3 regions of the Clostridium fessum genome follow, and region 2 is predicted to be linked to each of the others. Evidence: predicted binding sites of a transcription regulator. Region 2 holds the regulator's gene; each other region holds the start of a gene.
What was found. The regulator HrcA, encoded in region 2, represses chaperone genes, less so after heat shock. The targets are predictions, from matches to a motif close to TGTTAGCACTCNNNNNNNNNGAGTGCTAACA.

Region 1: the regulator HrcA is predicted to act here: its motif matches at 3,953-3,983, upstream of PG862_RS05190 (co-chaperone GroES).
Region 3: the regulator HrcA is predicted to act here: its motif matches at 2,394-2,424, upstream of clpB (ATP-dependent chaperone ClpB).

The regions. Positions count from the first base shown of each region.
Region 1 covers NZ_JAQEQF010000003.1:136,968-147,263, reverse strand. Annotated here, with positions in the region: gene guaB (IMP dehydrogenase) at 31-1,485, opposite strand; gene groL (chaperonin GroEL) at 1,867-3,492, opposite strand; gene PG862_RS05190 (co-chaperone GroES) at 3,567-3,851, opposite strand; gene PG862_RS05185 (Hpt domain-containing protein) at 4,036-4,392, opposite strand; gene PG862_RS05180 (diguanylate cyclase) at 4,405-6,519, opposite strand; gene PG862_RS05175 (hypothetical protein) at 6,760-7,218, shown strand; gene PG862_RS05170 (IclR family transcriptional regulator) at 7,237-8,001, shown strand; gene PG862_RS05165 (hypothetical protein) at 8,017-8,655, shown strand; gene hgdB ((R)-2-hydroxyglutaryl-CoA dehydratase subunit beta) at 8,758-9,909, opposite strand; gene hgdA ((R)-2-hydroxyglutaryl-CoA dehydratase subunit alpha) at 9,912-10,296, opposite strand, start outside.
Region 2 covers NZ_JAQEQF010000004.1:129,447-139,742, forward strand. Annotated here, with positions in the region: gene PG862_RS06920 (DUF4397 domain-containing protein) at 1-287, opposite strand, end outside; tRNA gene PG862_RS06925 (tRNA-Glu) at 528-599, opposite strand; tRNA gene PG862_RS06930 (tRNA-Pro) at 618-691, opposite strand; gene PG862_RS06935 (hypothetical protein) at 1,009-1,152, shown strand; gene PG862_RS06940 (3D domain-containing protein) at 1,378-2,061, opposite strand; gene hrcA (heat-inducible transcriptional repressor HrcA) at 2,532-3,575, shown strand; gene grpE (nucleotide exchange factor GrpE) at 3,607-4,218, shown strand; gene dnaK (molecular chaperone DnaK) at 4,363-6,231, shown strand; gene dnaJ (molecular chaperone DnaJ) at 6,617-7,771, shown strand; gene PG862_RS06965 (L,D-transpeptidase family protein) at 8,231-10,296, shown strand, end outside.
Region 3 covers NZ_JAQEQF010000008.1:58,910-69,205, reverse strand. Annotated here, with positions in the region: gene PG862_RS10980 (quinate/shikimate dehydrogenase) at 1-457, shown strand, start outside; gene PG862_RS10975 (shikimate kinase) at 603-1,382, shown strand; gene aroE (shikimate dehydrogenase) at 1,430-2,299, shown strand; gene clpB (ATP-dependent chaperone ClpB) at 2,499-5,090, shown strand; gene rpiB (ribose 5-phosphate isomerase B) at 5,301-5,744, shown strand; gene PG862_RS10955 (FprA family A-type flavoprotein) at 5,874-7,022, shown strand; gene glyA (serine hydroxymethyltransferase) at 7,174-8,421, shown strand; gene PG862_RS10945 (ornithine cyclodeaminase family protein) at 8,578-9,564, opposite strand; gene PG862_RS10940 (DUF1622 domain-containing protein) at 9,842-10,201, shown strand; gene PG862_RS10935 (helix-turn-helix transcriptional regulator) at 10,267-10,296, opposite strand, start outside.

The DNA.
Region 1 (10,296 bases), on a different contig from region 2:
ATCTTATCGATTGCTTATGCTATCCAATTTTTATTCATCCACGCTGTAGTTCGGAGCCTCTTTTGTGATGTGGATATCATGCGGATGGCTCTCTTTTAAGGATGCTGCGGAAATCTTGATGAAACGTCCGGTCTCCTGAAGAGTCGGAATATCCGATGCGCCGCAGTAACCCATACCAGCACGCAGACCGCCGAGCATCTGGAATACGGTATCTTCTACCATTCCCTTGTATGCAACACGTCCTTCTACACCCTCCGGAACGAGTTTCTTCGCATCGCTCTGGAAGTAACGATCCTTGCTGCCGTTCTCCATCGCTGCGATGGAACCCATGCCGCGGTATACTTTGTATTTTCTTCCCTGGTACAGCTCAAAAGTTCCCGGGCTCTCATCACATCCTGCAAACATGGAACCCATCATGCAGACGCTGCCGCCTGCTGCGATCGCCTTCGTCAGATCGCCAGAATACTTGATACCGCCGTCTGCGATGATCGGAATGCCGTACTCTTTGGCAACTGCGTAGCAGTCCATAACAGCGGTGATCTGCGGAACGCCGATACCTGCTACGACACGGGTCGTACAGATGGAACCCGGTCCGATACCAACCTTGACCGCGTCAACGCCTGCCTCGATGAGAGCTTTTGTTGCCTCTCCGGTCGCTACGTTACCTGCTATTACCTGCAGATCCGGATATGCTTCCTTGATCATTCTGACACAGTGAAGAACATTCTCAGAATGTCCATGTGCAGAGTCGAGAACAACTACGTCTACTTTTGCTTTCACCAGGGCTTCCACACGATCCAGCACGTTTGCAGTGATACCTACTGCCGCGCCGCAGAGCAGACGTCCCTGTGCATCCTTTGCAGAGAACGGATACTTGATCTGTTTCTCAATATCCTTGATAGTGATAAGACCCTTGAGGTTAAAATCCTTGTCCACGATCGGAAGCTTCTCGACACGTGCCTTGGCAAGAATCTTCTTTGCCTCCGTCAGGGTGATGCCCTCCGGAGCGGTAACCAGATGCTCAGAAGTCATGCACTCTTTAATCTTCTTGGAGAAATCTTCCTCGAACTTGAGGTCACGGTTTGTGATAATACCAACCAGTTTTCTTCCCTCTGTGATCGGAACACCGGAAATCCGGAACTTGCCCATCAGCTCATCCGCATCCTTTAATGTATGCTCTGGGGATAAATAAAACGGGTCAGTGATTACACCATTCTCAGAACGTTTTACTTTATCGACCTCCTCAGCCTGCGCCTCGATCGACATGTTCTTGTGAATAATACCAATTCCACCCTGTCTTGCCATTGCAATCGCCATGCGGTGCTCTGTAACCGTATCCATGCCGGCACTCATCAGGGGGATGTTCAGCTGAATCTTCTTGGTCAGATGTGTCGTCAGGTTTACCTGATTCGGAATAACCTCAGAATAGGACGGCACAAGCAGGACATCATCAAATGTAATGCCATCGCCAATAATCTTACCCATTATATTACCCTCACTTTCGTAAATTTTAAACACTGGACATTGAAAACTGTCTGATGTTAATAATTGATTTTAGCAAGTTTTTTGAAATATGTCAACCGGAGAATAAAGGGGTTGACGATAGAATTTACTTACGCCATTTAATTAGTGTATCTTATAAATAATACCAATCAGATAAGTATTAATAATGCAGTCATCCTTAGCCTCATTTCCCTGCCAATTTTTTCACCAAAAAAGAAGGACTGCCACACCTTCGCATAGCAGTCCTTCTCTCCCCTGGCAGCTGCCTGTCAGAGATTCTTTCTATAAATTACCATTTTTATTTTCTACATTCGATACTGCATCTCTGATGTAACATCTTCCGCCATTTTCCGGCTCTCTTACTTACATCATGCCGCCCATGCCAGCGCCTGCTGCCGGACCTGCCGGTGCATCTTCTTTGATGTTGGCAACTGCAGACTCGGTTGTAAGCAGGGTAGATGCAACGCTGGTTGCGTTCTGCAGGGCACTTCTGGTTACCTTTGCCGGATCCAGGATGCCTGCTTCTACCATATCTACGTATTCCTCATTGTAAGCATCGTAACCTACGCCTACCGGGGACTCTTTTACCTTGTTGATGATAACAGAGCCTTCCAGACCTGCGTTTGCTGCGATGTGGAACAGCGGAGCTTCCAGAGCTTTCAGGACGATACGGCCGCCGGTCTTCTCGTCGCCTTCCAGTCCGTCTACTACCTTCTGAACTTCTGCTGCTGCGTGAACATATGCAGATCCGCCGCCTGCGATGATGCCTTCTTCAACAGCTGCCTTTGCTGCGGACAGGGCATCTTCCATACGCATCTTAGCTTCCTTCATCTCAGCCTCGGTCGCTGCACCAACACGGATAACGGCTACGCCGCCAGCCATCTTAGCCAGTCTCTCCTGCAGTTTCTCACGGTCAAAATCAGAAGTGGTTTCCTCAATCTGAGCCTTAATCTGAGCCACACGGTCTGCGATGGCTTTCTTATCGCCGCAGCCATCTACGATGATGGTGTTCTCTTTCTGAACCTTAACGGATTTCGCACGACCAAGCTGGTCCATGGTGGTATCCTTTAATTCAAGTCCCAGTTCCTCGGAAATAACAGTACCGCCGGTCAGGATTGCAATATCCTTTAACATTTCTTTTCTTCTGTCGCCGTAACCCGGAGCCTTCACACCAACAACGGTGAAAGTACCTCTCAGCTTATTGACAATCAGGGTGGTCAGCGCCTCGCCCTCAATGTCCTCAGCGATGATGAGCAGCTTGGAACCAGACTGTACCAGCTGTTCCAGCAGCGGCAGAATCTCCTGAATGTTGGAGATCTTCTTATCGGTAATTAAGATGTACGGATCGTCCAGAACGGCTTCCATCTTCTCCATATCAGTTGCCATGTATGCAGATACATAGCCACGGTCAAACTGCATGCCTTCTACCAGATCAAGCTCAGTCTTCATAGTCTTGGACTCTTCAATGGTAATAACACCGTCTTTGGAAACCTTCTCCATCGCGTCTGCTACCATCTGGCCTACTTCCTCATCAGCGGAAGAGATAGCAGCGACTCTTGCGATATCTGCCTGGCTCTTAACGTCCTTCTTCATGCCTTTGATTGCCTCTACGGCTGCATCTGTGGCCTTCTTCATACCCTTTCTCATGATGATCGGGTTAGCACCTGCTGCCAGGTTCTTCATACCTTCGTTGATCATCGCCTGGGCCAGAACGGTTGCGGTTGTAGTACCATCACCAGCTGCATCGTTGGTCTTGGTTGCTACTTCCTTCACCAGCTGTGCGCCCATGTTCTCAAACGGGTCTGCCAGCTCGATCTCCTTCGCAATGGTCACACCATCGTTGGTAATGAGCGGAGCACCGAAGGATTTATCCAGAACTACGTTTCTGCCTTTCGGTCCTAATGTAACTCTTACGGTATCTGCTAACTGATTTACGCCCGCTTCCAGGGCTTTTCTGGCTTCTACGCCATATTTAATTTCCTTTGCCATGGTTATCAACCTCCATAATTTTCTTGAATAAACGTTCCGATCGGCATCTGTCTTCCAGACATCCTGCCCATCGATTAACCGATAACAGCCAGAATATCATTCTGTTTTACAATGACATATTTCTCATTGTCCAGCTCAACTTCTGTGCCTGAGTATTTCGAATAGATAACTTTATCGCCAACCTTTACCTGCATCGTGATTTCTTTTCCATCTACCACTCCGCCAGGACCAACCGCGATTACCTCTGCCTGCTGCGGTTTCTCTTTTGCCTGACCCGGAAGAACGATACCTGATTTGGTCGTCTCCTCTGCAACTAACTGCTTTAATACAACTCTGTCAAATAATGGTGTTAACTTCATTATTGGCTCCTCCTTATCCATCCAAATTTATTCCATCTGATTGCTTTTCTTTCGTAATCAGATATGTATCTTCTTCTTACGAAGTATGTTATAACACGTTCTGTTAGCACCGTCAAGTGTTGAGTGCTAAAATTTTAGTAAATTTTACGGGGAGAACTGAAATATTCCATTTCTCCCCGTTCTATTAATTGCTCTCCTCAAATGCCTTAATCGCCGCAACCGTTTTCTCATAACACTCTTTTACCGATGCAAAATCTGCCTCGTATCCGGTCAGTTCTCTGCCTCTCAGTTTTTCGGTCAGCGCTGCGCTTACCTCATAGAAGGCATCAAAGCCCAGGTTCAGACAGATTCCTTTCAGGGTATGTGCCGCGCGGAATGCTTTCTCCGCATCCTTTTCTTTTAATCCATCCTCCAGATCCTGAAAGCTGGAATCGCTCAGAAACTTGATGGCAAATTTTTCCACCAGCGCCACACCTCCAAAGCGTTTCTGAACTCCTTCAAAATCCCCGCCCATTTCTTTGTAGCATTCCTGAATTGTCATGACAGCCTCCTGTTATTTCTCTTCCTCAGTTTTCATACGGCTCAGCTCCTCGCCCGCAGTTCCATACTCTTTTTCAATCGCCTGCGTCACCGCGCCGAAAAACTTCTTCTGTGAATTGTCATAATGTTCAAATTTCTTATTTTTTCGCTCCGGATCACTCATCTCACTCCGGTATGCTGCCTCCTGCAGCTCCTTTTTAATAGGATCCTGAATCTCACACAGGCACTCAAGCAGGAGCGGGTTAAATGTACCACACTCTCCGTTGCAGATCATCTGCACCGCCTCCTCATGAGAATAAGCCTTTTTATAGACGCGCTCACTTGTCAGCGCATCATACACATCCGCCAGCGCCACCACCTGCGCTGAGATCGGGATCTCCTCCCCTTTTAGACCATCTGGATATCCTTTTCCATCATAGCGCTCATGGTGCCAACGGCAGATCTGGTACGCCACTTTCATCAGCGGCTCATCCTCATACATCTGAAGATTCGCAAGCATGTCCGCACCGATCACTGTATGTTTTTCCATGATCTTACGCTCCTCCGGCGTCAGACGACCCGGTTTATTCAAAATCTTCTCGTCAATTCCGATCTTTCCGATGTCATGCAGGGATGATGCCGTGCTGATCAGCATCCGGTTCGACCAGGACAAGGGATATTTGTCCGTCTTCTTGACGAGCTGTTCCAGAATCATCGTCGTCAATATATTAATATTGAGTACGTGCATACCGCTCTCGCCATTTCGAAATTCCACGATCTCGCTCAGAACACTGATCAGCATCCGGCTATTCTTCTCTTTCTCAAAAACCTGGTTCGTCACCATTGCCACCAGGCGGCGCTGTTTCGCATACAATTTGATCGTATTTAAGACACGCCGGTGTACAACCTCCATATCGAACGGGCGCTTGATATAATCAGAAACTCCCCACTCATACGCCTGCTTGATGACCTCGCCCGAATCTTCGCCCGAAATCATGATAACCGGGATATCCCCGATCAGGTTGTTGCGGTTCATGTATTCCAGAACCCCGAAGCCGTTCATCCCCGGCATGACGATATCGAGAAGAATCAGGGAAATCTTCGTCTCATAACGGTTCAGCATGTCGAGACATGCTGAACCATTTTCTGCCTCCAGAATCTCGAATTCGCCTTTCAGCATTTCTGAGAGAATCATACGGTTCATCTCCGAATCGTCCACGATCAAAATGCGGTAACGACTCGCATTGCGCCGCCCGGCTGCCACGATCTCCTCCGGTGTCCACTGTCCATCTTTCTCAGTCACAATCATGTTCTTGGAGGTCTTCGCCTGATACATAAATTCGTCCGCCCGGCACATCGCCTTCCCGACTGTCTCCCCGTTCGTCAGCGTACCGCCGATGCTGACTGACAATTTCAGTTGCGGATATCCTTCAACACTCATGTTGCAGATCAGATCCTGTATCCGATGCAGCTTCTCAACAAATGCCTCCAGACTGATGCCCGGCATCACAAGCAAGAATTCATCCCCGCCATAACGCACCAAGCGGTCCGTCTTACGGATACAGCTTATAATCGCCGCCGACACCGTCACCAGCACTTTATCGCCCGCCACATGCCCATATATATCATTGTAGGTCTTAAAATCATCCAGATCGAGCATCGCGATACCGGCATCCATCCGCTGCTCTTTTAACTGATCTTCAAAATATCTCCGGCTGTAGCTCCTCGTCAGTGCATCCGCATACAGCTCGCGCCTGTAGTGTGCAAATTTCTTAACGAGTGCTTCTCTTCCCTCTGCGTCAAGAAGTGTCTCATCATCCAGACAGGAAATCATCTCCACCACACAGGGAACTCCATCCACCTCCAGATACTTCGCGATGACCTGATACATCTTCAGACCGATAAATTCAAGCTTCATGCACTGTCCCTTCATCGCAAGCGCGCGCTGTGCCGCACAATTCTCACAATTCTTTCCTTTTTCCCAGAACGAATAGCATTTGCAGTCCTCGGATCGGAGTTCCCCGTTCCTCACGTCCATCTTATGGAGTAGATCTTTATCTAAAATACGTACAACCGTAAATATCCTTTCCATCTGTGCAATCATTTGTTCCAATTCCTGCGCCGTCATCTTTGTATTCAAATTCATCATTTTATTTTTATCACCACCTAGCAAATATATAATTTTATTCTACATGATTTCCGGTATGACAACAAGCATTTTTCTCATGCTTCCTGTACATAATTACCGCCCCTGTGTTACTGTTCACGCATACGTACCCCGTAACACGTGATTCACACACTTCCCGCTGTTCACAAAAGATTCCCTTTATTTTTTAGGCGTTTCGTATTACAATAAGGATATCGAATCGTATAGAGAGGAGTATCAACCATGGCAAAAAAACATTTTGGTAAATTACTGACACTGGCAGCTATCGTCGGCGCTGCAGCAGCTGGTGTTTCTTACGTCTTACAGTATAAATCATTCCACAAGGAACTGGATGAGGATTTCCACGACTTTGAAGATGATTTCGATGATTTTGACGATGCCGGCGATAAAGAAGCTTCCAAGGCTTCTGATACAGCTGCCTCCGAACGCAGCTATGTTTCCTTAAATCCGGAGAAAAAGGAAGCTCCGGCTGAGACTCCAGAGGAAACTTCTGAACATTCTGAGGAAAGCGAAAAAGCTCCGGCTGATGCAGATGTCTCTTCCGAAGAACCAGTCAAAACAGAAACCGTCCGCGCAGATGCTCCGGTTTCCGAGGACGGCGAAGCTTCTTCCGAGAAAGAGGATTCCGACGCAGCCCCGGATGACAGCACAACCGTGACGGTTGAGGAAATCACAGAATAACACAGGAGGATTCTTTGCATGATACAAAGTCTTCTCCGCGCGATGGAACTTCTGGAACTTTTAAAAGAAGCCAACCACAAATATTCCATCGCAGAACTTTCCGAATCAACCGGGCTTCCGCCCAGCACAATCCACCGGATTTTGCAGACATTTTGTGAAAAAAAATACGTGATCCGCGATGAACACGCGCACACCTACCAGCTTGGTCCCGCCCTCATCTCTCTCGGTCGGGCGGCGGCTGACAATGTGCGGATTCAGGATGCGGCGCTTCCGATTCTCAAGAACCTCTCCTACTGTACCCGTGAGGATTCCTATCTGATCATCCAGGTTGGCGACAAGGGACTGGTACTTGACAAAACGGACGGTCCGAACCACCTCAAGGTCGTCGAAGAATTTGGCTATGAGATGGATCTGCACTGCGGTGCGATCCGCAAGGCGCTTCTGGCTTTCCAGAGCGACGAATACATCCGCCGCTATCTGGACATACGCTTAAACCGCCCGGAGGCATTTCCAAAGGCGGATCGCGCAGAACTGGCAGAAGAACTCCGCACCATCCGTGAGAAGGGCATTGCCGTTTCCCATGGCGAGTATGTCCCGGATGCAGTCGGGATCGGTGCTCCCATTTACGGTATTGACGGACGCATTTCCGCTTCGGTCGGAATCATCGCACCGTATTCCCGTATTGAAGATGACACACATCTTCTGCACCTGCAGGAGCAGGTCCGCCACAGCGCGGCCGAATTGTCCTATTATATGGGACATACGTTTAAGCAGAAGAAATAAAGGAGATTTCACTTTATGATTAATAAACGCTTATTTTTAGCAGGCTTAACAACCGGTCTTCTCTCCCTCTCCGCCGCTTTCCCGGCAATGGCAGGAAGCTGGAAAAATGGAGCTGGTGACAATGCCGCCCGCTGGTGGTACGACAACGGCGACAACACCTGGGCGGCAAATGGCTGGCGCTGGATCGACGGCAACCAGGACGGCGTCAGCGAATGTTACTATTTCGACGCCGAAGGCTGGCTCCTAACCTCCACCACGACGCCGGACGGCTACAATGTAAACGCAGACGGTGCCTGGACGGTAAACGGCATCGCTCAGATCCGCCAGACCGCGGCTTCCAATGAATCCGATAACGAAAGCTGGGACGATTTCCAGAACAGCTCCTCCAAAAAGGCGAAAAAAACAGCCACCAGCTCCAGCAGGACGCCAGATTCTTCCAGCGATGATAGCAGCAGCTCCAACGGAAGCTCCGGCAGCCACAGCAATTCCGGAAGCTCCGGTCCGTCCAAAGAAACCTCTTCTACTTCCGGAGACAAAAAGCCGGATGCTCCAAAGAAGAACTCCAAACAGGAACCAGGCAGCGGCTACCGCCAGGGGTCTGTGACGGATGAGCAAATTGCAAATAATAGTTCTTCTGACTCCACTAAGGAATAAATAAATGTATGCCGCTAGGCGCACCAAACAAACGCCCCCGCAAGAAAATCTCCTGCGGGGGCGTTTCTATCTCATCATTCAGTTTCCCAAACGAATCTTCTATTATTTCTGAAGTGCAAGAACGTCAGCGAATGCCTGAATAGCAGTGCTTGCCTGACCGAAGTCTCTCATCTGCTGGTCGATACCCAGTTTGATGTGCGGAACGCCTGCATCGTTCAGAGCTTTCTTCAGGTATGGATACTCCATCTCCTCCGGATCACAGAACTGCTGCATAAACAGTACCAGACCCTGAGCGCCGCTCTCTTTAACCATGTTAGCTACGAACTCACCACGACGGTTCTTGTCAGATTCCGGATCGTACAGAAGTACTTCGTAATCGATGTTAGCGAACTGTTTAGCCAGTGCTCTAACCGGATCCAGCTCGTCTTCCGGAGCATCTACACGGAAGGAACGTGTCTCGTGTGCCACATCATCTGCAGCGATAGCGATGTTGTTCTCTTCGAAGATAGAAAGCAGCTTCGGATTATCACAGATAATACCAGAGGTAACAACCTTGGTTCCCTTCCAGTCACAGACAGGAAGTTTAGCCAGCTCTGCGTTCAGCTCAACAAGCTTTGCAGTGTACTCCGGCTTCTCCATGAAGTAGAATGCCTTCAGAACTGCGGAACGTTTGGTTGGTGTGATAACATCACAGTGCTCGTTAGCCAGTTTTACGAACTCACGGCGAGCTGCACGGCTCTTGTTGTATACAACGATAGCATCCTGGATATCAGCATCCGTAATTTTTCTGCCTGCGATCTCTTCCAAATCTGCCTTAACATGGTTGTACTGATCGATACAGAACTGAAGACCAAACTCTTCAAAACGGTTCTGCGGATGAGCTAAGAAGATAACTTTCATCTTGTCGCCCATAGCTACACGGAAGTTCTGGCTCATCGGACGAAGGGTATCACAGATAGTAGGTGTGATAATACCGTCTAACTGATCCATAGTTCCATCCAGCAGCATCTCCAGTGCTAACTGAGCGATGGTGCAGTAGAAAGTAGCGCAGTACTCTTTTGCACGGCTGATGGTCTTGGTGTTGGAACCCCACATACCCATCGGAACGATACCAGCGGCATAAACAAGCTCTTCCGGAGCGTAGTAAGGAAGAACACCAACTACTTTTTTGCCCTGAGCTTTATATTCAGCAAGCTGCTGCTTCGGAGTTGCAGCTTTTACCTTAAATTCTTCTAATAATGCGTTAACACTCATGGTTATTTAGCCTCCTTTGCCTGCTTATTTGCTTCCATTGCCTCAACCAGACCCTCTACACGAGTCTCGTACTGAGCAGCATTGAAGTTACGCGGGTCAGCCTGATCGCCGTCGAAACCAGCACACGGGATACCCAGGTCAGCAGTAAAGCGACGCTGCATCTCAGCCATGTAACCACTCCACGGTTTACAGCTTCTGTTGTAGTGAACCAGAACGCCATCTACCTTGTTATCACGGCAGATGCCTTCACGCCAGTCAACACCCTGCTCGATGCAGACAGAGTTCGGAGCTTTGTAGTAAGCACGAGCCATCTCATCGATGTTGTTGTAAACGAAACCGAATGCCGGAGCATATACAACGGCAGTAACGTTTACACCGTGGGTCTTC
Region 2 (10,296 bases):
CAGTTGGAACCGCCGCAGTTTATGCAGCCACCGGTGTTCGGGCTGCCATGATTATTGGACGGCAGGGTGGGCATCACATCCCCGTATGGTCCGAAGCCCGGAGATACCTGAAGATCATTGGATGAGCTGTCCGGATATGTTAAGATAACAGGAGGCTGAGAACTAAATCCAGACTGTGCCGTATCACTGGTTCCAGCTGCTGCCGCATCCGTCTCCGGTGCCGCCGCCGGAGTCGTGTCAGCATCCCCCTCAGGCACTGCTGCTGCATCGTAGTTGTATGTTTCCATAAAAAGATACCTCTTTTCATATTGGCTATATTGCAGTATATGAAGAAGAAAAAAGGAGAGTTACTATTTGCAGGCAGGAATTTTCTGGACTGAAAATCCTGTTCGATACTGTAGAAAAGTGTATTTTGCCGATCTGGAATGCGGAGCATCGGCAAAATTCAGTTATAGTTTACATGATTTGGTGAAAGGTCAAGAATGAAGAAAATAAAAAAGAGACTCGAATCTCGAATCTCTTTCCAGTGACCTGTCCGGGAATCGAACCCGGGTTTACGCCGTGAGAGGGCGTCGTCTTGACCGCTTGACCAACAGGCCATATTTAATTTTATTCAATCGAGGCGACGTGATTCGAACACGCGACCTCTGCGTCCCGAACGCAGCGCTCTACCAAACTGAGCCACGCCTCGATATGATTTTCTCGCTTTTGAAGCGGTGCTCATCAGCGACTCCTATATACTATCACGCCTTCAAAAAAAATGCAAGCGTTTTTTTGAAAAAAATTGAAAAAGTTTTAAAAAATTGAAAAAACCCTTTAAAATCAATATTTTCACGCTTTTAACTTATATTTCGAAATTATTATGAATAACGTAAGAAAGCGAAAGGATGATTAAAGTCTTGCTAAGGATGCGCCGAAACTCTTTTCATTTTGGATAAAAAGAATAAAATGGGGAACAAAGCATAGTGAGCTTGCATTGAAAAATGAATGAGTCAGGAGGAATTAAGTATGAACATCATCGCAGCCATCTTATTTGGAATATATGGAGTGATCGGAGGCGTGAGTACCGTCGTATGTACCGTAAGCATTCCGGGTATCATTATTTGGAAAATTTACCGGAAAACGAAATATCATAAGGCGCTGACGGATTAAGTAAAATAAGGGTAACTGTTCAGTAGGTCTGTGCATTTACTGCGCTGACCGTACGAAAACATGGGCTAGCAGGCAAAAATCCCATTGCCGTAGGCAATTTTTAATGGATTTTTGCGCGTGACTGTGAAGGTACTGAACAGTTACAAATAAGAATTATAAAAAAAGGGTCTTGCAGGTAAAAGATTTTCTATCTGCAAGACCCTTTTTTGCTTAAAATTAATGTAATTATCGGACAATATAGACATCGGCGCTTCTCTTTCCATACTGCAGTGCCTGACTGTGGGAATTGAAGAAGATGTCCAGTTTGTTTCCGCGGATGCCGCTGCCGCTGTCCTCAACGGTATAGACAACGCCGTTGATGCGGAGTTTAGTTCCGAGTGGGAATACGCGCAAGTCGGCGGAAATGGTATGTCCTGCCTGTGGAATGGTGCCGGATTTAGTGCGGTTCTTTCCGCCACGGCAGCATCTGCGGCAGCTGCAGTAAGCAGTTGTCGTAAATCGTCCGGCGTAGATTTCAGCAGGTGCCTCTGCTTCCTGTGCCTCGGCAGCAGCATTTGTGTCAGTATTTTCAGTCGTTGCAGCTTCGTCAGCGTTCTCTGCCTCCACTTGTGCAGACTCATTTGAAAATGCAGCGACTTCTGCCTCGGAAGAGTTCGTATCAGCTGCTTCTTCCGCAGCAGCGTTTGTCTGCTTTCTAATCAGCTCCGGATCGGAAGCCGGACCAGATGGTGTCTGGGCTGCTTCGGTGGAAGTGCCGTTTGTTTCTTCACCGGCTGCCGCATCTATTTGGGAGACAAGCTCGGTTCCGGCATCTGTGGCTGCCAGTGTATTCATGGTGCCTGCCATGAGACAGACCAGGCTCATTGCCGTTGTGGCAAGTCCGCGCCGCATGGTGTTCATCATATTCATCAAATAAAAACCTCTCATTTCAATTTAGATTCATTTGTCTCACCGCAACGATTGTGTATCTCACAAATATTGCAATGCGTTTACAAATGTTATAATTTGTTACTATTATATTACAAAAATGTTAAATGTCAAGCCGGAGAGCCGGAAATAGGGCTCTGGGAGCGGTCGGAGGTTCGACAAGCCGAAAGCTTGTTCGGACGCAAACAGGAAAGCGGGTGAGTGAGTTTCTACCTATAGAAAGTGTGAAAATCAGCGTGCCTAAAAACAGGGTATGCAGAATGAAAAATTTTATTCGAAAAAAGAAGAAAAAAATTTTTTTAAAAACCGAAAAAAATCATTGACAAATACTTGCGTAAGTAATATAGTATGAACTGTAGATATTAGCACTCTGATAGATTGAGTGCTAACAGAAAACTTCCAGAGCGGGTTTAAGAGACCGGCGGAAGCGGATGCACGGAAGGAGAGATTGGATGGAACTGGATGAGAGAAAAGAAAAGATTTTGAAAGCGATTATCCAGAACTATCTGGAGACCGGAGAGCCGGTTGGTTCCAGAACGATCTCCAAGTATTCCGATTTGAAACTCAGTTCGGCGACGATTCGAAATGAGATGTCGGATCTGGAAGAACTGGGATATATCATTCAGCCGCACACATCGGCAGGCCGGATTCCTTCGGATAAAGGATATCGTTTCTATGTAGATCAGTTGATTCATGAGAAAGAGACGGAGGTCACGCAGGTGCGTGATATGGTCATCCAGAGAGTGGATCGGGTGGAGCTTCTGTTAAAGCAGATGGCAAAGCTTTTGGCAAGCAATACGAATTATGCGACGCTGATCAGCGGACCGCAGTATCACCAGACGAAGATCAAGTTTATACAGCTTTCCAGAGTGGAAACCGGGAAACTCCTGATTGTCACTGTTTTAGAAGGCAACATTATCAAGAACTCGATTGTGACACTTGATGCGGAACTGACCGATGAGGACATCCTGAATCTGAATATTCTTTTAAATAGCGGTCTCAACGGATTGACGATGGAGCAGATTAATCTGGATGTCATTACCCGGATGAAAGGGCAGGCAGGTGAGCGCAGCCACATCGTGGATGTGGTACTAAGCGAGGTGGCCGAGGCGATTCGTTCCGGCGAGGAAGATTTACAGATTTACACAGAAGGTACGACGAACATTTTCAAATATCCGGAACTGAGCGATGGTGCGAAAGCCAGCCAGCTCATCGGGACACTGGAGCAGAAAGACCTCTGGAGAGAGATTCTTACCGAGGACGATGCGGACAGCGATAAGAAAAATGAGATTCAGGTCTACATCGGAAGTGAGACACAGGTGCAGTCGATGAAGGACTGCAGTATCGTTACTGCCAATTATGAATTGGGGGACGGACTTCGGGGAACGATAGGAATCGTTGGACCGAAACGAATGGATTATGACAAAGTTGTATCGACCCTGCGCTCATTAAAGAGCCAGCTCGATCAGACATTCAATCATAAAGATACCGAGTAGCACGGATGTGCAAAATAAAGAGGTGAGAGACATGGCAAAGACAGAGATAGATTCCAAAGCAGCCGAGGCAGCAAATGAGGAGCAGGTAAAAGAAACAGAAACCCAGGCAGAAGCTGAGGCAGTGAAGGAAAAGGAAGCTTCTTCGGAAGACGCACAAGCGCCGGAGGGAGAAAAAGAGAAAAAAGGATTTTTCTCCAAAAAGAAGGATAAGAAAGATGAGCAGATCGAGGAGCTGACGGATCGCCTGAAGCGCACGATGGCTGAATTTGACAATTTCCGAAAACGAACGGAGAAAGAAAAATCAGCGATGTATGAGATTGGCGCAAAGGACATCATCGAGAAGATTCTCCCGGTGGTGGACAATTTCGAGCGTGGTCTGGCGACCATCCCGGAGGGCGAAGAAAAAAGTGCTTTCGCCGAGGGCATGGATAAGGTTTACAAGCAGCTCGTAAAAACACTGGGTGATGCAGGTGTAAAGCCAATCGAAGCGGTTGGTCAGCCATTTGATCCGAACTTCCACAATGCAGTGATGCATATTGAGGATGAAAACCTGGGTGAGAATGTGGTAGCCGAGGAGTTCCAGAAAGGCTATGTATACCGCGACAGCGTGGTTCGCCACAGCATGGTAAAAGTGGCAAATTAAAATAGGTAACACGTAAACAGCTGGCACCCAGAATTCGGTGCTGGTGGTTGATTTGATATAATATAGACAGACAGGCGGCAGAATTTAACTCCCATGGGGAGAAAGAGAACTGCCAGAAAAAGATAATTTCAGGAGGAAATAACTATGAGCAAGATTATCGGTATTGACTTAGGTACAACAAACAGTTGTGTAGCCGTTATGGAAGGTGGTAAACCGGTTGTTATCGCAAATACAGAAGGTATCCGTACCACACCGTCCGTTGTGGCATTTACAAAGACAGGCGAGAGACTGGTCGGCGAGCCGGCAAAGCGTCAGGCAGTTACCAACGCTGAGAAGACCATTTCTTCTATCAAGAGACACATGGGCAGCGACTACAAAGTAACCATTGATGACAAGAAATATACGCCGCAGGAGATTTCCGCGATGATTCTGCAGAAGCTGAAAGCAGATGCAGAGAGCTACTTGGGCGAGAAGGTAAACGAGGCAGTTATTACTGTTCCGGCTTACTTCAACGACGCACAGCGTCAGGCAACCAAGGATGCAGGTAAGATCGCTGGTCTGGATGTAAAGAGAATTATCAACGAGCCGACGGCAGCAGCGCTTGCGTATGGCCTTGATAATGAGAAAGAGCAGAAGATCATGGTATATGACTTAGGTGGCGGTACATTCGATGTTTCCATCATCGAGATCGGTGACGGCGTTATCGAGGTTCTGGCAACCAACGGCGATACACATCTGGGCGGCGATGATTTCGATAACCGTATTACCCAGTGGATGATCGACGAGTTCAAGAAAGCAGAGGGTGTAGACCTTTCCGCTGATAAGATGGCGCTTCAGAGACTGAAAGAAGCAGCTGAGAAAGCGAAAAAAGAGCTTTCTTCCGCAACTACAACCAATATCAACCTTCCGTTCATCACTGCAACCAGCGAGGGACCGAAGCATCTGGATATGAACCTGACCAGAGCTAAATTTGATGAACTGACCAGAGACTTAATCGAGAGAACCGCAATTCCGGTACAGAACGCACTGAAAGATGCTGGTATCACTGCTTCTGAGTTAAGCAAAGTACTTCTGGTAGGTGGTTCCACACGTATGCTGGCAGCACAGGAAGAAGTAAAACGTCTGACTGGTAAAGAGCCGAGCAAATCCTTAAACCCGGATGAGTGCGTAGCAATCGGTGCAGCTATCCAGGGTGGTAAGCTGGCTGGCGATGCCGGTGCCGGTGATATCCTTCTTCTGGATGTAACTCCGCTGTCCCTGTCCATCGAGACTATGGGTGGTGTAGCAACCAGACTGATTGAGAGAAATACCACAATCCCGACCAAGAAGAGCCAGATCTTCTCTACCGCAGCTGATAACCAGACCGCTGTTGATATCCACGTTGTACAGGGCGAGAGACAGTTCGCAAAGGACAACAAGACACTGGGAACCTTCCGTCTGGATGGCATTCTTCCGGCAAGAAGAGGTGTTCCGCAGATTGAGGTTACCTTCGATATTGATGCAAACGGTATCGTAAATGTATCTGCAAAAGACCTTGGTACAGGTAAAGAGCAGCACATCACGATTACCTCTGGTTCCAATATGTCCGATTCCGATATCGACAAGGCAGTCAAAGAGGCAGCTGAGTACGAGGCACAGGATAAGAAGAGAAAAGAGGGCATCGATGCAAGAAATGAAGCTGACTCCATGGTATTCCAGACCGAGAAGGCTCTGCAGGATGTAGGCGATAAGATCGATGCAAACGATAAAGCAGCCGTAGAAGCTGACTTAAATGCACTGAAAGAAGCTATCAACAAAGCTCCGATCGACCAGATGACCGATGCACAGATTGATGAAATCAAGGCTGGCAAGGAGAAACTGATGAACAGTGCACAGGCACTCTTCAGCAAGGTTTACGAGCAGGCACAGGCAGCTGGCGCAGCAGGAGCACAGGGCGGTGCTCAGGGTGCAGCTGATGCAGGAAGTGCACCGCACGACGATAATGTAGTTGACGGCGACTTTAAAGAGGTATAATATAATAGGCAGCCATTTTTCAAAGAAAAATGAGCGGATTACGAATGCTTTTGAGGATTGCGGGAGCAGGTAGTGCGGAGCAATCCGGGGCATCGGGGTATCAATAGAAAAACGCAGTGAGGGGCTGTCGCAGGAATCTGCGGCAGACCCCCATTTGTAGGTTTTGGGGTAACTGTTCAGTAGGTCTGCGCATTTACTGCGCTGACCGTACGAAAACATGGGCCAGCAGGCAAAAATCCCATTGCCGTAGGCAATTTTTAATGGATTTTTGCGCGTGACTGTGAAGGTACTGAACAGTTACGTTGTGGGAAGATAAATAGATACGATAGAAACTCTGCCGGATGCGGTCAAATGTACCGGCGGATTTTGGGAAGGAAGAGCTGAAATGGCAGAGAGTAAGAGAGATTACTATGAGGTCTTAGGCGTCCCGAAGGATGCGGACGATGCGACACTCAAAAAAGCATACAGAACCCTGGCCAAAAAGTATCATCCGGATGCAAATCCGGGCGATCAGGCGGCAGCCGATAAATTTAAGGAAGCATCGGAGGCGTACAGCGTACTGAGTGATCCGGAGAAGAGACGTCAGTATGATCAGTTCGGTCATGCGGCTTTTGACGGCGGTGCAGGCGGCGCTGGCGGATTCGGTGGTTTTGATTTCAACGGCGGCGATATGGGAGACATTTTCGGAGATATCTTCGGAGATATTTTTGGCGGCGGACGCAGCCGCGGCGGCAGAAGCAACGGACCGATGCGCGGCGCAGATGTGCGTACCAGTGTGCGGATTACTTTTGAAGAAGCGATCTTCGGCTGTGAAAAAGAGCTGGAGTTAAACTTAAAGGAAACCTGTGAGAAATGTCATGGAACGGGTGCAAAACCGGGAACCCAGCCGCAGACCTGTCCGAAATGTAACGGTAAAGGCAAGATCATGTACACGCAGCAGTCGTTCTTTGGTCAGATTCAGAATGTACAGACCTGTCCGGATTGTAACGGAACCGGAAAGATCATCAAGGATAAATGCCCGGATTGCTACGGAACCGGCTATGTAGCGAAGAGAAAGAAGATCAAAGTGACGATCCCGGCAGGTATCGACAACGGTCAGATGCTGCGTGACCGCGGCAATGGCGAACCGGGTACCAACGGCGGTCCGCGCGGAGATCTGCTGGTAGAAGTAGTGGTATCCCAGCACCCGATCTTCAAGCGTCAGGATACAACGATCTACTCAACCGTGCCGATCTCCTTCGTGAAAGCAGCACTCGGTGGTCCGATCCGCATCAAGACGGTGGACGGCGAGGTAGAGTATGAGGTCAAACCGGGAACCCAGACAGATACGAGAGTCCGTCTGAAAGGAAAAGGTGTTCCGTCCCTGCGTAACCGCAACGTGCGCGGCGACCATTTCGTGACGCTGGTGGTACAGGTTCCGGAGCGCATGACCGAGGCACAGAAGGAAGCGCTTCGCAAGTTTGACGATGCCATGAACGGAATTGCACCGGAGGGCGAGAAACATAAGAAGAAAGGACTGTTCGGAAAGCTGGAGAAATAGAATACGGACAGGACAAAAATAGAAAAGAGCTGTCGGGCTGACATAAAAATGCGGCGCGGCAGCTCTTTGTTTCTGTTTCATAGAAAATTACGTCCCATTACGCGTTCTGTAACAGAATATAGTTACTGTTCACGCATACGTGACCAGTAACGGAATTTGCCGTGGCTTCGCATTTAAATACGGCAAATTCCTGCTGCCACCACGTTTTCTTACGGCACTTTCGGTTCCAAAAGTGCCTACCCGTGAACAGAAACGTAACAGAATATACCAGAAAATGACAGAGTTTTGTAAGTTGACTTCCGTTTAAAACTTATATACAATAGGACGATGGAGGACCAGCAACACAGATAGCATGGATTTTTGTCAGAAAAATATGCCAAATGATAAAACCATTACTTGAATGGCAGGTCCTTCCGGGAATAGGAACCCGTATTGGATTTTTAAAGGGAGAATAGGAAGATGACAGATAGAAACGGGAATTTGAATAAAAATTCACGTTCCGGCAGCCGCGAAGATGGGCGGGAGCCGGTGAGACGAAATACGGCGATGAACAGCCGGGAGATTATGCTGGAAGATGAAGATTATCTGGATGAGCCGGATGAGGGCTATTTGGATGATGATTATTTCGACCGGGATATGGAAGAACGGATCCTAAGGGAAGCAGAGCTGGACATGGAAAACATACACCAGCCAGAGCGTCAGGATCAGAACCGGTGGGAAGAGCCGGAACGCCTGCCGGAGAAAGAGCCGGAGGAGACAGCCAGTCGAAAGCGCAGCCGCGCCCGTGGAAATCAGAGCGCGGGTACAGGGCGGGAGGCAGCCCATGCGGCGCCGCAGCGGGGACAGGATTCCGGAAAGACGGCATCCTGGACGGAAGCCACCCCGGAAAAGGCAGCTCTGAAAGCTGAGCATAGAAAAAACGGTAAAAAGGCGGCGTGGATCGCTGCCTGTACGGCGGGCATTCTGCTCGTGGCAGCCGGAGGCGTCTATGTGGGAATGTCCCAGAAATATAAGACCCGTTTCTTTCCGAATACGCAGATCAACGGTGTTGACGCGTCCGGAAAGACAGCGGCAGAGGTGCAGGAACTGATTGCGGAAGGTGTGAATGGTTATACACTGACGATCGATGAGAGAAATAATCAGACAGAAACCATCGCCGGAACCGATATCAAACTGCATGCGGAGTTTGACGGCAGCCTGGAAAAGATGGTAGCGGCGCAGAACCCGTTCGCATGGCTGTGGCATATGAAACAGGAAGAATATACGATCGGAACCATGGTGGCGTATGACGATGCGGCGCTGGAAAGCCAGATCCGGAATTTATCGTGTTTAGACCCGGAGAAAGCGGTAGAACCGGTCAATGCAAAGATTTCTGAGTATGTGTCCGGACAGGGATATTCGATTGAGCCCGAACAGGAAGGAACGGCAGTCGAGGCGGAGAAGCTGACACAGGCGGTAACGGGTGCGATCGAGAATCTGCAGGATCATTTATCGCTGGAGGAAGCAGATGTCTATAAGAAGCCGACGGTATTGAAAGACGATGCATCTCTGGCAGAACAGCTGGATAAGATGAATAAATACGCGAAAATGAGCGTGACATACCAGTTTGGCGATTCGACGGAGACCTTAAATGGAGATCAGATTCATGCGTGGCTGATTGCCAATGCAGACGGAAGTGTTTCGGTAGATTCCTCCAAGGTGTCGGAGTACGTGTCTGAGATGGCGAAAGCACACAATACTTCAAACAAAGCGAAAACATTGAAAACATCGTATGGTTCCACGATTCAGGTAAGCGGCGGAACCTATGGCTGGAAGATCAACCAGGCGGCAGAGACGGAAGCGCTGGCAGCGATAATTGCCTCCGGCGAGAGTACGACGCGTGAGCCGGAGTATTCCCAGAAGGCGGCGAGCCATGGGGCAAATGACTACGGCGATACTTACGTGGAGATCAACCTGACCGGACAGCACCTTTTCTTCTATAAAGAAGGAAAGCTGGTGGTAGAGTCGGATTTCGTATCTGGAAACCTGGCGAAAGGCTGGGGAACCCCGGCAGGCTCGTATCCGCTGGCATATAAGCAGAAAAATGCGGTCCTGAAGGGTGAAAATTACCGGACGCCGGTTAATTACTGGATGCCGTTCAATAATGGTATCGGTATGCATGATGCGAAGTGGAGAAGCAGTTTTGGCGGTACGATTTACAAGACGGGCGGTTCCCACGGCTGTATCAACCTGCCGCCGAGTGTTGCAAAGACGATCTTTGACAATATTTCGGCAGGAACTCCGGTGATCTGCTACAATCTGCCTGGTACGGAGAAGAGTACGACGAGCGGTACGGCAAAACCGGCGGAGACGAAGCCGGCAGAGACGCAGGCGCCAGCAGAAACAGCAGCTCCGCCAGAGACGCAGGCGCCAGCACCGGCAGAAACACAGGCACCGGGTCCGGCACCGACCACAGCGCCGACGCAGGCGGAGACGAAAGCGCCGGAGACTGCGGCACCGACCCAGGCAGGACCGGGAGGTCCTTC
Region 3 (10,296 bases), on a different contig from region 2:
GACCGCTATCGCAGTACGCGGCGCACTGGACGGCATTGCAGAGCTGCATATCTTCAATATTAAAGATAAGTTCTATGCACGCGGAGAGGAGATCGTTGACATCATCAACAAGAACTCTAACTGCAAGGCCGAGATGCATGACCTGGGCGATCTGGCACTCTTAAAAGAGAAAATGCACGAAGCAGACATTTTCTGTGATGCAACCGGCGTTGGTATGCACCCGCTGGAGGATCTGTCCAATATCCCGGATCCGTCCTATTTCCGCAAGGATCTGATCGTAACTGATACGGTATATGCACCGCGTGAGACCGTGATGATGAAGCAGGCCAAAGAAGCTGGCTGCACCCGCGTATACAACGGCATGAGCATGATGCTGTTCCAGGCGCTGATCGCGATTGAACTGTATACAGGAAAATCAACACCGGTGGATTACATGAAGGAGAAGCTGGGAATCTAATTAAACGATAGCCCCCACAGTTATACCTGCTATTCCTCATTAGCACTTGCGTTCATATCCTGATTCGGGTATAATAATAAAACACACTTTCAATGTAAAGTGCAAAAGTGATCTGAATGAATACAAGTGAAGAAGGATGAGACAGATGGATGAATTAAAGAAGCTGCGAAATGATTTGGACATGTGCGACGAGATTCTGATCGATGCCCTGCGGATGCGCTGCCAGATTATCCAGGAGATTACAAATTATAAACAGAAAAACGGACTTCCGATTTACCAGGCAGAGGAGGAAGAGCGCAAGAAGAGCAAGATGCTTGCGAAGCTGGATGATTATGAATACAAAAAGTCAATCATGGCAGTTTACGACAGCGTCCTCTACCGGAGCAAACGGATCCAGTCCCATGAGTTGTTTGGATTCAATATTTTCCTGATCGGATTTATGGGAGTTGGAAAGAGCACCGTTTCGAATGCACTGCAGAACACCTTTGCGATGGATGTGGTGGAAATGGATGAAATGATCGCGAAAAAGAACAACATGAGCATTTCCGAGATCTTCGATCTGCACGGCGAGGCATATTTCCGCAACGAGGAGACAAACCTGCTTAAAGAGGTAGGAAACGAGAAGAACAAGATTGTATCCTGCGGCGGCGGCGTAGCGATGCGCGAGATCAATGTACAGGAGATGCGAAAGAGCGGCAAGATTATACTTCTGACCGCGAAGCCGGAGACGATTCTGGAGCGTGTCAAAGAGAACCATGACCGTCCGCTTCTGGAAAATAATAAGACAGTGGAATATGTTTCCGAGCTGATGGAGAAGCGCAGACCGGCGTATGAAGCGGCAGCGGATATTGTGATCGCGACCGATGGAAAATCAGCGAATGAGATCTGCGAGGAGATCATTGCACAGGTGAAGAAGTTTAAATAATGTGACTGCTCAGAAAGTTCTGACAGAGAAAACGAAAGGGGAAAAAGATGTCGAATCATATCACAGGACACACAGGTTTACTTTGTTTACTGGGAAGCCCGGTCGCACACAGTGTTTCGCCGGAGATGCACAACGAGGCGTGCAGCCAGTTAGGTCTGGATTATACATATCTGGCATTTGATGTGCCGGAAGGTAAGATGCCGCAGGCGGTTGAGGGACTGCGGACGATGGGCGCGCGCGGCTGGAATATCACGATGCCGGGCAAAAATATCATGTGCAAGCTGGCAGACAAGGTTTCACCGGCTTCCGAGATTTCCGGCGCCTGCAATACGATTGTCAACGACGACGGTGTTCTGACTGCTTATACGACCGATGGCGTCGGATTTATGCGTGCAGTTGCAGAAAATGGTGTAGACATCATTGGCAAGAAAATGACGCTTTTAGGCGCTGGCGGCGCCGCAACCGCGATTCTTGTACAGGCAGCTTTAGACGGAGTGGCAGAAATTAACGTATTTAACGTTAAGGACGCGTTCTATCCGAGAGCCGAGGAGATTGTAAAGAAACTGAACGAGCGCACAGGGTGCAAGGTAACCCTGCATGATTACTCCGATCCGGAGATCCTGCGCCAGTCCATCGCAGACAGCGCGATTCTGGTAAATGGTACTTCCGTCGGCATGGCTCCGAAGACGGACAATACGATCATTACTGATACAACGATGTTCCATAAAGACCTGTTCGTATTCGATGTCATCTACAACCCGCAGGAGACCCGTTTACTGCGCGAAGCAAAAGCGGCAGGCTGCAAGACCAGCAACGGTATGTACATGCTTCTCTATCAGGGAGCTGCATCCTTCGAACTCTGGACAGGACAGCAGATGCCGGTGGAGATCATTAAAGAGAAATATTTTACAAAATAGGATTTGAAAAGCGGCACACCGCATTCTCGTTACTTAGTGATGAGAATGCGGTGTGCCGTTTTTTTTAAAATGTTTTCACAAATTATTCATAAAAAATTAGCACTCTCCTCTTGACAGTGCTAATAACAAGTGTTATATTACTGCTAGAACAAAAGAAGACCAAAAGGTTTTCACAGATTGTTCGAAAGGAGGCAGGTTTATGAATATCAGTAAATTTACCCAGAAGTCTCTGGAAGCCGTTCAAAATACGGAAAAGCTGGCGTATGAATATGGAAACCAGCAGATTGATCAGGAACATTTGCTGTACAGTCTTTTGACTGTGGAAGACAGCTTGATTTTTAAATTAATAACAAAGATGGGAATCTCGGGCGACCAGTTCCGTGATGAGGTGCAGCAGGCGATTGGAAAGCTGCCGAAGGTATCCGGCGGTCAGGTGTATTTCTCCAACGATGCCAACAAGGTGCTGGTGAACGCGGAGGACGAAGCCAAGGCGATGGGGGACGAGTATGTTTCCGTCGAGCACTTATTTCTGGCGATGTTAAAACAGCCGAATAAGGCGGTCAAGGAACTGTTCCGTCTCTACGGCATTACGAAAGAGAGCTTTTTGCAGGCGCTTTCGACAGTGCGCGGCAACCAGCGTGTTGTCAGCGATAATCCGGAGGCAACGTATGACACTTTAAATAAATACGGTTACGATCTGGTGGAACGTGCGAGAGATCAGAAGCTCGATCCGGTCATCGGCCGTGACGGTGAGATCCGTAACGTGGTTATGATTCTCTCCAGAAAGACGAAAAACAACCCGGTTCTGATTGGTGAACCTGGCGTCGGTAAGACAGCCGTTGTCGAAGGACTGGCACAGCGTATCGTGCGCGGCGATGTCCCGGAGGGCTTGAAGGACAAGAAATTGTTTGCCCTGGATATGGGAGCTCTGATGGCGGGCGCGAAGTACCGCGGCGAGTTCGAAGAGAGACTGAAAGCGGTGCTTGACGAGGTCAAGAAGAGCGAGGGACAGATTATTCTGTTTATCGATGAGCTGCATACGATCGTCGGCGCGGGCAAATCCGAGGGCGCGATGGACGCCGGGAATATGCTGAAGCCTATGCTGGCTAGAGGTGAACTGCACTGTATCGGTGCGACGACCCTGGATGAGTACCGTAAATACATCGAAAAAGACGCAGCTCTGGAACGTCGTTTCCAGCCGGTTCACGTTGATGAGCCGACCGTAGAAGATACGATTTCCATTCTGCGTGGTCTGAAAGAGAGATATGAGGTTTACCACGGGGTCAAGATTACCGACTCTGCGCTTGTATCGGCGGCAATCCTCTCGGATCGTTATATCACGGATCGTTTCCTTCCGGATAAGGCGATCGACCTGGTTGATGAAGCGTGTGCGATGATCAAGACAGAGATGGATTCAATGCCGGCGGAGCTGGATGAACTGTCGAGACGTATCATGCAGCTGCAGATTGAAGAGGCTGCGCTTAAGAAAGAGACTGACCGCTTAAGTCAGGATCGCCTGGCAGAACTGCAGAAAGAACTGGCAGAGCTCAAGAGCAGCTTTTCGACCCAGAAAGCCCAGTGGGAGAATGAAAAATCTTCCGTTGATAAGCTGTCCAAACTGCGTGAAGAGATTGAGCATGTAAATGGCGAGATTCAGGCAGCGCAGCAGGCATATGACCTAAACAAAGCGGCTGAACTCCAGTACGGCAAGCTGCCGGAACTGCAGAAACAGTTGGCGGAAGAGGAAGAAAAAGTGAAAAATCAGGATCTCAGTCTGGTACATGAGAGTGTCACCGAGGATGAGATTGCCCGGATTATTTCGAAGTGGACCGGTATTCCGGTTGCCAAACTGACCGAGAGCGAGCGCAGCAAGACTCTGCATATGGACGAACTGCTGCATAAACGTGTCATCGGACAGGATGAGGGCGTTACCAAGGTAACGGAGGCGATTATCCGTTCCAAAGCGGGCATCAAGGATCCGACGAAACCAATCGGTTCGTTCCTGTTCCTAGGTCCGACCGGTGTCGGCAAGACAGAGCTTGCAAAAGCGCTGGCGGAGGCATTGTTTGACGATGAGAACAACATGGTTCGTATCGATATGAGTGAATACATGGAGAAACATTCCGTTTCCCGTCTGATCGGAGCGCCGCCAGGATATGTCGGATATGACGAGGGCGGTCAGCTGACCGAGGCAGTACGGCGCAAACCGTATTCCGTTGTCCTCTTCGATGAAGTTGAGAAAGCGCACCCGGATGTATTTAACGTCCTGTTGCAGGTTTTGGATGATGGACGTATCACGGATTCGACCGGCAAAACTGTCGATTTCAAGAATACGATCCTGATTATGACCTCCAACATCGGTTCCCAGTATCTGCTGGACGGCATCGATGAAAAGGGACAGATCAAGCCGGAGGCGGAAAGCTCCGTTATGCATGACTTGAGAGCTCACTTCCGTCCTGAGTTCCTGAACCGTCTGGATGAGATTATTCTCTTTAAGCCGCTGACGAAAGGCAACATCGGAGGCATCATTGAGCTTCTGATTGCAGATGTCAACAAACGTCTGGCGGATAAGGAGTTAAAGATTGCCCTGACGGACGAGGCAAAGGATTTCATCATTGAAAATGGCTACGATCCGGTTTACGGTGCAAGACCGCTGAAACGGTACCTGCAGAAGAACGTTGAGACACTGGCAGCGAAGCTGATTCTGGCGGACGGCGTCCGTGCGGGCGATACGATAGAGATCGGGCTTTCGGATGGCAAGCTGACGGCTTCGGCTGTCCATAGCGCGTAAGCGGAAAACGTCTTACGGCGGATTTATAACTATTATATAGAAGAAACAATAGGGCGCGGAGAAGTGCGAAAGAGCTTCCTCTGCGCTCTTTTTATGTATTTCTGAGATTTTCACAGTCTTGACATTGCCCGGCAACTTTACTAAAATGATTCCATAATGACCGGACTATATCATTTGTTCCGGAAGTCAGTCAGATGAGGAGAAGATGAGATGAAAATTGCGATTGGAAATGACCATTCGGCGGTAGAACTGAAGAACATTATTGTGGATTTCCTGAAAGAAAAAGGAATCGAAGTGTTAAATCTGGGTACAGACAGCAGCGAGAGCTGTGATTATCCAGTTTACGGAGAGAAGGTAGGCCGTGCAGTTGTTTCCGGCGAAGCCGATCTGGGTATTGCAATCTGCGGTACCGGTCTTGGTATTTCACTGGCAGCTAACAAGGTAAAAGGCGTGCGCGCCTGCGTATGCAGCGAGCCGTACACAGCGGTGATGTCCCGCCGCCACAACGATGCCAATGTACTCTGCTTCGGCGCCCGCGTGGTAGGAAGTGAGCTTGCGAAGATGATCGTTGACGAGTGGATCAACGCAGAATTTGAGGGCGGACGCCATCAGAGACGCGTGGATATGATTATGGCGATTGAGGAGAAAGACTGATTCAGAGTCAGAGGTAACGGATGAAATCATAAGGCAGGCTGACAGCAGGATGCGGGATGCCTGTGAGAACAAAAAGAGGCAGCTGTAAAGAGATGGAGCAGCTGCGAAAAGAACAGGAGGAAGCAGGAAATGATCACAGAAGATATTCGCTACATCGGTGTAAACGACCATGACATTGACTTGTTTGAGGGGCAGTATCAGGTGCCAAATGGTATTTCATATAACTCATACGTGATTATGGATGAAAAGATCGCGATCATGGATACGGTAGACAAGCGCAAACAGACGGAATTTCTGGGAAATCTGGAAACCGCACTGGCTGGAAGAACCCCGGATTATCTGGTAATCAGCCACATGGAGCCGGATCATGCATCAAGTATCCAGGCAGTCGTAGAACGGTACCCGGAAATCACACTGGTAGGCAATGCGAAGACATTTCCGATGCTGAAACTGTACTTTGATCTTGATACCAGCCGTGCGCTGACGGTCAAGGAGGGCGATACCCTGAAACTGGGGCGCCATGAGCTGACGTTCGTCATGGCACCGATGGTACACTGGCCGGAGGTTATGGTAAGCTATGATTCCTGCGACAAGGTGCTGTTCAGCGCCGACGGTTTCGGCAAGTTCGGTGCGCTTGATGTGGATGAGGACTGGGACTGCGAGGCGAGACGGTATTATTTCAATATTGTAGGAAAATATGGAATGCAGGTGCAGGCACTTCTTAAGAAAGAAGCCGGTCTTGAGATCCAGATCATCTGCCCGCTGCATGGACCGGTTCTGAAAGAGACGATCGGTCATGTGCTTGAAAAATACCAGATTTGGAGCAGCTACGGCGTCGAGTCTGAGGGTGTATTTATCGCATATGCGTCCCTGCATGGCAACACCGAGGATGCGGCGAAAAAATGCAAAGAAATTCTTGAGAAAAAAGGATGCCCGAAGGTGGCAATCGCGGATCTGGCGCGCGGTGATATGGCGGAGGCGCTGGAAGATGCATTCCGGTATGGAAAAATTGTATTGGCAGCACCGTCCTATGACGCGGGTGTGATGCCGGTTATGGCAGATTTCCTGCACCACTTACAGAGCAAGAATTACCAGAAACGCACCGTTGCCCTGATTGAAAACGGTTCCTGGGCGCCGAGTGCAGCGCGCACGATGAAGGGAATGCTGGATGCGATGAAGGAGATCACGGTGGTTGAACCGGTCGTTACGGTTCGCGGGGCGCTCAAGGAGAGCGATATTCCGTCGCTGGAGCAGATGGCGGAAGCGCTGCTGGCATAAGAAGCGTCTGGTGACAGTATTTAATGAGACCTGAAAAAGGCTTTTTTAAATAAAAAATCCGGAGAGACAAAAGTGTGGTTTTATATTTATATATGAAAAATCCACTTGATGATTTTGTATGGATGACAGAAAAAGAATAGGAGAAACAGACATGGTAGATGAGGTAATGAAGTTCATTACAGAGGCAGACCCGGAAGTGGGAGAAGCCATTGAAGCAGAGGCAGCCCGTCAGAGAAGAAACCTGGAGCTGATCGCGTCGGAGAATATTGTATCGGAGCCGGTTATGATGGCGATGGGATCGGTATTAACCAACAAATATGCGGAGGGATATCCGGGAAAACGTTACTACGGCGGATGCCAGTGTGTCGATGTTGTAGAGTCCATCGCGATCGAGAGAGCGAAAAAACTGTTTGGCTGTGATTATGCAAACGTACAGCCGCATTCCGGCGCGCAGGCAAACATGGCGGTATTTATCGCAATGCTGAAACCGGGTGATACTGTTATGGGCATGAACCTGGATCACGGCGGACATCTGACACACGGAAGCCCTGTCAATTTCTCCGGTTTATATTTCAACATTGTGCCGTATGGTGTCGATGACAATGGCGTGATTGATTACGAAGAGGTAGAGCGCATTGCACTGGAAGCAAAACCGAAGCTGATCATTGCAGGTGCAAGTGCCTATGCAAGAGAGATTGATTTCAAACGTTTCCGTGAAATTGCAGACAAAGTAGGCGCATACCTGATGGTCGATATGGCTCATATCGCTGGTCTGGTAGCAGCCGGTCTTCACCAGAGCCCGATTCCGTATGCAGATGTTGTTACGACAACCACTCATAAGACACTGCGCGGACCGAGAGGTGGTCTGATTCTGGCAAATAAGGAAGCAGCTGAGAAGTTCAACTTCAACAAGGCGATTTTCCCGGGAACCCAGGGCGGTCCGTTAGAGCACATCATTGCTGGCAAGGCAGTCTGCTTCGGCGAGGCGCTGAAACCAGAATTTAAAGAGTATCAGCTTCAGGTAAAGAAGAATGCAGCAGCGCTGGCAGCCGCACTTCAGAAGCAGGGATTCAAGATTCTAACCGGCGGAACCGATAACCACCTGATGTTAGTTGATCTGCGCGGCATGGATATTTCCGGTAAAGAGCTGCAGAACCGCTGCGATGAAGTATACATCACCCTGAACAAAAACACCGTTCCGAACGACCCGAGAAGCCCGTTTGTTACTTCTGGTGTCCGCATCGGTACTCCGGCTGTTACCACCCGTGGACTGAAAGAAGAGGACATGGAAGTGATTGCAGAGTGCATCTGGCTGGCAGCTACCGACTTTGAGAACAAGGCTGATTACATCCGTGCGGAAGTGACGAAGCTGTGTGAGAAGTATCCGTTATATAAATAAGTAGAGAAGAATATGGAGCGAAAAATTTGCCGGTCTATAGATTCAGAAAAATGCTGGAAAATTAATGCACATATAACAATAAGAAAAAGGCTGTATTGCCTGCCGCATGGAAGTGCGCGGTAGGTGATACAGCCTTTTCTATACCAACCATTTTTTCTAGAAATTAAGTTTTTGTCCAATTCCTTTGCCCAATGCTTTTTCATAGATAAGCTGTGCCGTCCGCACATCAAAGAGTCCCATGCCGACTGATTTAAAGCAGCGGGTCTCGTTCTGCTCATGCGGATGTCCCTGCTTGGTATCTTCGATCAGATCCTCGATAAAGTGGACGCGCTCCTGTGTCAGAACGCCCTTTTCCAGCGGAATTTTCAGATCGCCGCTCTCCTCGCAGGCATACGGAAGCTCGGTGTACGCGTTCTTGACGAGTTTCCACACCGCATCCGGCAGTTCGCGCCGTTCCGGACGCCAGGAGCCGATGGCAACAAAGCATTTGCCGCGAAGCAGCTCTTCATCATCCGGGTAGACCGGATCGACCGCCTGGGTGGCGGAGATCAGGACGCGGCTGTGCTCAGCCAGTTCACGGGTATCCGCGCAGGTATGAATCTGGATGGCGTTTTTTCCAAACGATGCCAGACGCGCCGATAAGCGCTCGATAAAGCCGGAAAGATCCTTAGCGTATGCGTCATACAGATAAATATCTGTGATCGGGCGCACCTCGCAGGCGTAGAGAAGCTGGTGTAGTCCCTGCATACCGCAGCCAACCAGACCAACTGAGGCAGCATCCTCTGGAGCCAGATAGCGCAGTGCGACACCGCCGACCGCGCCGGTCCGCATTGCGGTCAGGGCACTGCCGTTCATAATCGCCTTCGGCAGACCGGTCGTTGCGTCATTTAAAATCATAAGTCCGTTCAGATACGGAATTCCCAGAGAGGGATTGTCCGGAAATTCGGATAACATCTTTGTACCGATGACGGAATCCAGAAAACACGGCATATAGAGCATCATATTTTTATCACGCTGTGCGATAAAACGATCCGGCATCTTATAATTGCCGCTTTTGTGAATCGCATACGCATCTTCGATCGCGTCCATGACATCCTCTAAGGTGATGGACTGCCACATTTCTTGTTCGCTGAGAAATAACATATCAAAACCTCCTGAATATTTATGAATGAAATAAAACATATATACTAAAAATAGATTTATCACAAATCAAATGTGGTTTGTATAGCTGGATTGTAGCAGTTTCACGTTTCATTGTCAAGATGAAAACAGAATAAAAATCAAGTTGCATATTTGAAATGGGGCGTGTATAGTAAAGAAAATTGTAGCGGTTCAGTAGGTTTACGCATTTACTGAGCTACAGGAAATGGATAAAATTAGCACAAGCGAGAAGGGAAGAATACCTGGAAAGGAAGGGGTAATGGGAGAAGTAATTAAAGTATTAGACTGGTTGTTAGAGAATTTGGTACAGATATGCACGGTCGTGCTAGAATTGTTTGGAATCATTGTGCTGGTTTCGACAGCGGTATCCTGCTTTGTTCAGTGGATACGAAACAAGCGTCAGCTGATCCGCCTGAATCTGGCACAGGGAATTGCGCTGGCGTTGGAATTTAAGATGGGCGGCGAGGTACTCAGGACGGTTGTGGTACGGGAATGGTCGGAACTTGGAATTTTGGGAGCCATCATTGTCCTTCGGGCAATGCTTACATTTTTGATTCATTGGGAGATCAAGAACGAAAAAAGAGAAACCCAGGAAGAGCAAGGAGGAAAGCTAGAGTAAAAAGGGGCACGAAAAAAGGGAGTCTGCAGGATGAGCGGACTCCCTTTTTTCGTGGTTAAACAAGATTAATGCGAAAAATATTTGTCGTAGAAATG